DNA from 2 places in the Siminovitchia sp. FSL H7-0308 genome. Region 1 is predicted to be linked to the other one. Evidence: riboswitches for the same ligand, from Rfam matches in the RefSeq annotation. Region 1 holds a riboswitch; the other holds the start of a gene.
What was found. Region 1 has a riboswitch for cobalamin ahead of MHB50_RS08655 (ribonucleoside-diphosphate reductase subunit alpha). Riboswitches for the same ligand answer to the same signal wherever they lie in the genome.
Positions count from the first base shown of each region.

Region 2: it holds a riboswitch for cobalamin, as region 1 does, so the genes downstream of both, MHB50_RS00425 (ABC transporter substrate-binding protein) here and MHB50_RS08655 (ribonucleoside-diphosphate reductase subunit alpha) in region 1, are expected to answer to the same signal.

Region 1 is NZ_CP150282.1:1,811,743-1,816,066, forward strand. It holds gene MHB50_RS08655 (ribonucleoside-diphosphate reductase subunit alpha) at 1-2,074, opposite strand, end outside; cobalamin riboswitch at 2,210-2,387, opposite strand; partial or broken gene MHB50_RS08660 (ATP-binding cassette domain-containing protein) at 3,196-3,534, shown strand; gene MHB50_RS08665 (undecaprenyl-diphosphate phosphatase) at 3,898-4,324, shown strand, end outside.
Region 2 is NZ_CP150282.1:85,532-89,855, reverse strand. It holds gene MHB50_RS00430 (iron chelate uptake ABC transporter family permease subunit) at 26-1,087, opposite strand; gene MHB50_RS00425 (ABC transporter substrate-binding protein) at 1,050-2,018, opposite strand; cobalamin riboswitch at 2,149-2,357, opposite strand; gene cls (cardiolipin synthase) at 2,466-3,668, shown strand; gene MHB50_RS00415 (hypothetical protein) at 4,147-4,296, opposite strand.

The DNA.
Region 1 (4,324 bases):
CTACGATGTAAGCGGATTTTCGGTATATGTTGTACGTATGATGGGTTAAATCTGGTGCCACAACAGGCAATTTGTAATCCTTTTTTTCTTCAAAGTAAAAAGGCTTGAAAATGGGATCGATGCTGGCTGTTGAGCCTGCAATAACGGATGTGCTGGAGTTGGGTGCAACTGCCATTAAATACCCGTTTCTTATCCCGGCGGTTTGAACTGCTTCCATGACCTCTTTCCACTCGTCTGATCTGTCACCGGCCAGATAGCCCCGTTTCTGAAAATAAGTTCCTGTTTCCCAATCACTGCCTTGGAACAGAGGGTAGGGCCCTTTTTCTTTTGCCAGCTCGACACTCGCGCGAATGGCCAGCAAGGCGATTTTTTCATATAATTGGTCTGCAAGCTCCACGGCCGTTTTTGATTCCCACTCAATGCCGTTTAAGGCCAATAAATGATGCCAGCCAAATGTTCCCAGTCCGATAGCCCGATATTTTTGATTGGTGATGACAGCCTGTTTAACGTCAATGGTGTTTAAATCAATGACATTATCCAACATTCGGATTTGGATGGGGATCAATCGTTCCAGTACATCGTGCGGGCCATCTATTTTTTGAACCGCTTTGGCCAAATTAATGGATGAAAGATTGCAAACGACAAAATCACCAGGTTTTTTATAAGTAATGATCGTGTCTCCATCTATTGTTTCATCAAATTGCACAGTGGGGGACATGTTTTGCATAATTTCGGTACATAAATTACTTGAATAAATCATTCCCGCATGCTTGTTCGGATTCATGCGATTCACTTCATCCCTGTAAAACATGAACGGTGTTCCTGTTTCCAACTGGGATTTCATGATTCTAATCATGATTTGAATTGCCGGAACCCGCGTTTTAGTCAAAGTCTCGTTTTGAATACATGCTTCATATTTTTCTCTGAAAGTGCCCGCGCCTTTTTCTTCGTCATAAAAGTCTTCCAGCGAAAAGCCCATGACTTGTCTCACTTCATGCGGGTCAAACAAATACCAGTCACCGCGTCGTTCCACTTGCTCCATAAAGAGATCGGGAATACATACACCCGTAAAAATATCATGCGCCCGCTGACGGTCGTCGCCATTGTTCAGTTTTAAATCGAGAAAAGAAAGAATATCCGCATGCCACACATCAAGATAAACAGCAACAGCGCCTTTTCTCCTTCCGAGCTGATCAACACTAACTGCTGTATTGTTCAACTGTTTAATCCAGGGAAGAACCCCGGATGACGCGTGTTTGAATCCTTTTATGGAGCTTCCACGGCTTCTGACTTTCCCCATATAGACCCCGATGCCTCCGCCGTCTTTGGAAAGCCTGGCAACATCTGTGTTGCTGTTGTAAATGCCGATCAGCGAATCTTCCACCGTGTCGATGAAGCAGCTCGAAAGTTGGCCATGCGCAAGTCCGGCATTGGCAAGAGTAGGAGTGGCGACTGTCATGTACAAGTTCGACAACGCCCAATAACTTTCCTGAATCCACTCTTTTCTTTTTTCCTTTGCCTCATCCTGCATTAAATGCATGGCGATGATCATCCAGCGTTCTTGCGGCAATTCATAAACATTTTTTTCATGATCCGTTGCCAGGTAACGCGTCGCCAATGTATGAAGTCCTATGTAATCAAATAACAAGTCACGCTCCGGATCAATGATTTGTTCCAGCTCCCGAATCTCTTTTTCACTGTATTTTTCAAGTAAACGAGTCGAGTAAATTCCGAAATCAGTTAATTGCTTGATTAATTGATAGAAATCCCCGTATTTTTGTTTTTTGTCATAGGAGCGGTTGATACTGGCCTGTTTGTACAAGTTTGCGAGGTAGATTTTTGCGGCAGTGTATGTCCAATCCGGGTTGGCTTCATCCGTATTTTCCAAAGCGGCTTGAATGAGAAGGCCCGTTATATGATCTTTATGATATTCATTTTTAGATTCTATCACCCGGACAACCTTATCGATGTATGCGGGACAGTTTAAGTCCGCGACCCTTTCTATAAAACGCGATAATCTCTTTCGATCAAATGGCTGCTTTTGAGATTCTTTTTCAGCAATAATGGTTGTCATTTTCTCACCTTTTCTTCATTTTTTAAAAATAGAAAAACCCGCTCCGGGAAGAGAGCGGATCAAACGATAGGAGAAAAAAGCGCACGAAAAATGACGGTTTCCACTATCGTTTCATCTTCTCAATCCCCGAAGAATTGAAACTGTGACAAAAAAGGCAGGTCTCCTGACTTATGCATCGTCCTACTTGGTCACCTTCCCGTTTAAAAAACAGTGGTATTGCCGTTCGTACGCATTTACAGTTGCGGGGACAGTTCCGGCTTTTCACCGGATTCCCTTTTAAGCCCTTTTGGGCGCCTTCTTTGTTGTGTCACTATATATTGTGTTTTATTTAATTTCTACACCTAAATATTGTATCTACTAAAATATAACATGGCCAAAACCAATTGACAAGCAAAATATCGTTTTCCGGTTGAATAAACGAAATGCAACATTCAAACATGAAAAACGGAGACAAACTGTATGTGATCAAGTCGGCGAGAACACAAACAATCGTACCACAAACAAACACGCCTTTAAACATCTGGCCGCTTTTGGGAAATATCTGCCCTTCCTAACGGAGGAAAACACAAGACGCGTTTCTCCTTGAGCGCGGCGTTGTTAAGGGTATTTTCCCAAGACAGCCATTGAAATATGAAGAAAAACCGAAGCATATGCCCCAAGCTTAAACATATAAAGTGATCGAATTCATCAAGCTTACCGAGAGAAAGAGCCTGTAACTCAATGGTTACCTGATGCTATTTGTTATAGCGTTTTTTTATGTATACAACAATGCTAAAAACGAATGGGTCGGCCGCAAAAACATTTGGATCACACTCCGACTTATTCCGATACGGTGGTGAAAAAATGAATTTCTTTTACCAATATTTTTAGTTTATTAAGATTGATGGGGAAAACCAGCGGTTGCCGAAAAGACAGGGTTCGAATTTTTGCTCGTGATCATTATAGTAACAACAATCATAGCCGGGAACAGGAACGACATTCCTCTAACGAATTTGAGAATCTGACACGCCACACGCATGTGACATGTTTGTCACATGCTTTTATCATTTGTTCGTCGAATCGAAGGAAAAAGATATCCAATCCTTTTATGATCAATATATCAAGTAAAGGATTGAACATAATTGAGTATTCTTGAAGCGCAAAAAATTTATAAAAGTTACGGAAATAAATTTAACAGGCAGGAAGTTTTAAAAGGAATAGATATTCAAGTGGAAAAAGGAGATTTTGTCAGTATCTTGGGCGCGTAAGGCTCGGGAAAAACGACATTGCTTAACGCCCTTTCTTCCATTGACAAAGTGAGTGAGGGGACGATCAAAATTGATGGAAAAGACATCGTCGGCATGAAGGAAAAGCAACTTGCCGAATTCCGCAAGCATCACCTCGGCTTCATTTACCAGGAATATAATTTGCTGGATACGTTAACTGTCAAAGAAAATATCTTGCTGCCTTTGTCCATCAGTAGGGCTCCTACTGAATGTTAGTTGAACCAATCGTTTTCCCAAGATGTTTGAGGGAGAATTTACTCATCAAGCTCCTACTGAATGTTAGTTGAACCAATCGGGCATTTAGGTGCCGTTTTCTCCCACTTAAACCTTTTGTATCAACTCATCAAGTCTTGAAGTGAGAGTCTTACGGCACCTTATATGCGGGATAAAGTTGCTTTGGAAGTATCCCGCGTTTGACTTCTCTCCTTAAACAGCGGCTTATGGTCTTGAGTAAAATGGCAATTTAACAACATTACTGTTTTTCATTTTATTTGCCAAATATAATTGAAAAGCAAACGTAAAAAAGGTATTCTAGTAAATCGGGGATGGTGAGATGTGATGGAAATAAATATAATGGAAACTATTAAATATATCGTGCTGGGGTTGATTCAGGGAATTACCGAGCCAATCCCGATTTCATCCAGCGGGCATTTGGTGCTTGCCCAGCACTTTTTAGGAATTTCCACAAAAAAGTTGACATTTGAATTGCTTGTAAATGCAGGTTCTTTGATTGCCGTTTTAATTATATATCGTAACGATATTATTCGTCTTGCGACGAACGGCTTTTCTTACATATTGCATCGAAACGAAGAGGCGAGGGATGATTTTCGCTTCATTGTCTATTTAATAATCGCCACGATTCCGGCCGGAGTCATCGGTGTTCTGTTCAATGACATGATTTCGGAAACGCTAAAAGGAGTACATATTACTGCCGTTACCTTGCTTATAACGGGTGTAGCGTTGTTTTTAATCCGAAATTTAAAAG
Region 2 (4,324 bases), 1.7 Mb from region 1:
GAAGGCTGCCCAAACCGGACAGCCTTCAGCTTCTTTTCCCTAATTTTCTTCGTATTAAAATGACGGCAAACACCGGGGCCCCGATCAATGCGGTAATCACTCCGATCGGAAGCTCGGCAGGATCGATGATCGTTCTAGCCACAAGATCTGCCAAGATGAGGAAAGACGCTCCCGCCAAAACAGAAAGCGGAAGCAAGTGTTTATGGTCCGGCCCCCAGACAATTCTCACCAGATGGGGAATGACAAGACCCACAAAACCGATCGTTCCCGACACTGCGACAGCCGCCCCTGTCAGGACAGAGCTGGACGCCAAGACGGCCACCTTTCTTGGGCCTACGTTGACGCCAAGATGTTTGGCCCGTTCTTCTCCAAAAGCGATCGCATTCAGTTCACGCGCGTTCCAAAAAAGAATAAGGCTGCCGACCAGTAAAAACGGCAAAATAATTTTCACAAAGCTCCAGCCCCTCATCGAGACGCTTCCCAAAAGCCAGCCGATGATTTGGCGCAGCTCCTCTCCGGATAAAGCAATCATCAACGAGATAAAGGCGCCAAGGAAAGAGCTAAAAATAATCCCCGTCAATATGATCGTTTCCACTTTCATCGTTCTGTCAATGCTGCGCGCAAAAGAAAGTACCAAAATGACGGTAATAAATGCGCAAACAATGCTTAATAGCGGCAGTGTATACATTCCAACCAAAGGCAGGGACAATTGATAAAAAAGTGTAATGACCGCGCCAACTGAAGCGCCCGATGAAACACCGAGCGTATAAGGGTCCGCCAGTGGATTGCGCAACAGCCCTTGAAAAGCAGCTCCGGCAATCGCCAAAGCCGCTCCCACCAGTCCGGCAAGCACGACGCGGGGCAAACGAATATTCATGACAATATTCGTATACATGGGATCAGAGGGAAATTCGATCGGAAGGTAAAAAGCTTCACTGCCAATAATGCGTGCAACATCCAGTATGGGCACCTTTACGGAACCCGTCGAGATACTGACAAGCATTACGGCAATCAACAGCCCGATCGCAATGATATAGGGAAAAAAAGGATTATTCTTTGAAAACATCCGGATAAACAGCCTTTGCAAGCTCCTCTACTCCTTCAGCCAAACGTGGGCCGGATCGGCTCACCAAATCTTCGTTGACCGCAATGACCCGTTCTTCCTTTACCGCGTTCATATCTTGCCAGCCAGTGCGTGCCATTACTGCATCGGTAGCATTTTCCACATAACTATAATTGACGATGATCACATCGGGATTCATCGCAATAATGGCCTCTTCATTCATTTTTGGCCACCCTTCTTCTTCCACAGCGTTTTTCGCGTTAATAATAGCCAGCATTTCATCCATAAAGGTGTTTTTCCCGGCTGCATACATTTCGGGAGGAGGGGAGAGCTCGACAAAAACCGACTTCTTCTCTTCTTCTTGAATCTTCTCTGCTTTTTCCTTGATTTCTTCCAGTTTGGATTTCATTTCTTGTACGACTTCTTCTGCTTCTTTTTCATGTCCCGTGGCTTTCCCAATCATCTCAATCGTTTCATACGTATCACTAAAGCTCTGCGCGTTATGTACAACAAGAACTGTCACACCGCTTTCCTCAAGCTGCTTTAATCCGCCTTCCCATACGTCCATTCCTGATCCATGGGCAAGAACAAGATCCGGTTCGAGAGAAATGATTTTTTCCACATTTAACTCCATTCCGGCAACCTTTTCTTTTTTCGCCGCTTCCTCAGGATAATCGTCGTTCTCATTAACACCCACCACTTCATTGCCTGCACCGATTGCATACACAATTTCCGTATTGCTCGGAATCAGCGAAACGATTCTTTCCGGTTTCTTTTCAATCGTGACTTCTTTGTCCACTCCATCTTTAATCGTTATCGGAAAACCCGTTTCCTTGGCTTCATCCGTCGTCTTAGGTTCCACGCTTTCATTCTTTGGTTCATCTTTGCTTCCGCAGCCAGCCAACAGCCCGGCCACAAGGAAAAGCGCGGCTAATAACATATGTATTCTTTTCACCAAATCCATCCCCATTTCTTTTTAAAAATAAAAAACACCTCCATGCAGAGATGTTCAGGAAAACACAACCAGTGCCAGATAAAATCATACTTTATTTATCCGAGCTTCATCTCCCCATCCTCGCAGGTTGACTTGTAGAGGTGAAATCGGCAGGTCTCCTGGCTTATGATCATCGCTTCCTGCCCCTTCCCGTACCAAAACACAGTGGGTTATCTCAGGACGCTCCCATTTTACAGTGGCGGGACCGCGTTGGATTTGCACCAACTTCCCTTTTCAGCTTTTTACTGAATGTTCCGAAACAGATTTTCAACAAAAAGCCACCGATTGCCTAAACATATGGAGTTATACAGATATTATACATGAAAAACTTTCGTTTCACAGCTTTTTCCTTTTCCAAAATGGGAATACTAAACGGGCATATATTCATGGACAGGAGGGGGGTTCTCATTGAAGTGGCTTGCCTGCTTTACAGCAATTGTTATCATTTTAGTCTCATTTTGCATGACCGACTATTATATCGGCCGCTTTATTGCCCGAAAAAGAGGCAAACCGCCGCAATCCCCCTTGAGAAAAAGCGACATCACACTGCTTGTCCGGGGAACTGACTTGTTTATCCAGTATTTTGATGACCTCTATAACGCCCGATCAAGCATTCACGTATTATTTTACATAGTAAGAAACGACTCGTTTGGCAAGCTGTTTTTCGACATTTTGATGGACCGTGCAAAAAGTGGTGTCAAAGTCCGGCTGCTGCTCGATTGGTTTGGATCAAGAACGGTGTCCAAACAACTCATCCAAAAAGCCCGGAGGAACGGGGTCGAAGTGCATTATTGCAACACCCCTCGCCTGCCGTTTCTCTTTTTTACCCTCCAACGCCGCAACCACCGGAAAATCACTGTGATTGATGGAAAGATCGGTTATGTGGGGGGCTATAATATTGGAGAAGAGTACATTGACCTTGATTCACTTCTTTCTCCTTGGCGGGACTATCACTTGCGCATTGAAGGAACGGGGACAGCCGATTTACAGAGCGTTTTTTTGCGGGATTGGAAACGAGCGACGGGGGTAACAGATTTCGATGAACAAGCTTTATTCCCTTCGCTCGCTGAAGGGCCTATTACCCATCGCTTTTTCCCAACAGAAGGGGTTGGTGCAGAAGAGGAAATCATCCGCCATATTGAAAAGGCTACTAACAGCATTTTCATTGGCACCCCTTACTTCATTCCACCGAAAAAAGTCATGGCTTCTCTTGAAAAAGCTTTGGAAAACAATGTAAAAGTGACGATTCTTGTACCAAGAATGTCCGACCATCCCATCGTCAAAGAAGCATCATTTCCCTACCTGCGGAAGATACTGGCCAAAGGAGGCACCGTATATCAATACAAAGAAGGATTTTTCCATGCGAAAGTTCTCTTGTTTGATGATGCTGTTTGTGACATCGGCACAGCCAATTTCGACTATCGAAGCTTATTGTTAAATAAGGAAATCAATTGCTTTATATACGACCATGAATTTATTGCCCATGTCAAAAAAATAATTGCCGAAGACATCATGCAATCGACACAATTAAGTCACCGCGACCTTCAAGCGGTGAACATCCGTTTCCGGATAATAGAATGGATTGGAGGTTTGATAAAAGGGTTGTTATAGCGCATAAACTGTTTTTTCCAGGGCCAGCCCTTTATAGTGCCCAAGATGCATTTCCGCTCCACAATGTGTACCAGAAAACATGGGCAGAGCTGTTGGTGCTTTATCATCTTTAAAAACCACACTCACTAACCACGCTTATAGATTTCTAGTGGTATGCCAAATAAATACAGCTGATGCTCTGGTTCATGGATTGGTTCACACTTATGCTTTTCTTCTTTTCTCGGTCTTGGATACCTATTTGGATCGAAAGCTTTGGAGACCCGGTTTTAACGAAAGCTGGAAGCGACCGGTTCGTCATCATGCTCACTTATTGCTTTTGACCGACCTTCTGTTATCGAAAATCTTTATTGCATTCGCAAGACTGTTGGCAAGTCGCATGGATGTTACATTGCCAGTTCATACATTTTTTCACTTGCCAAATAGAACAATAAACCCATGGACTGTATCGGTCATTCCTTCCAGCTTTTCACCCTTTCGTTCAGTAAACGGAAATCTCCTGGGTGTCCTCTAGGGCGCAAATGGCATCCAGCAGCAAGTTTCCTTGATTGATCCGGCAATTCCCTTGTTCGCCAGCGCTACCCGAACCTGAACAGCCTGTTTGGTCTTGGTCATCTATCGGAAGAATCATCCTCCCCCTGATCTTCCGGAGAGGTTTT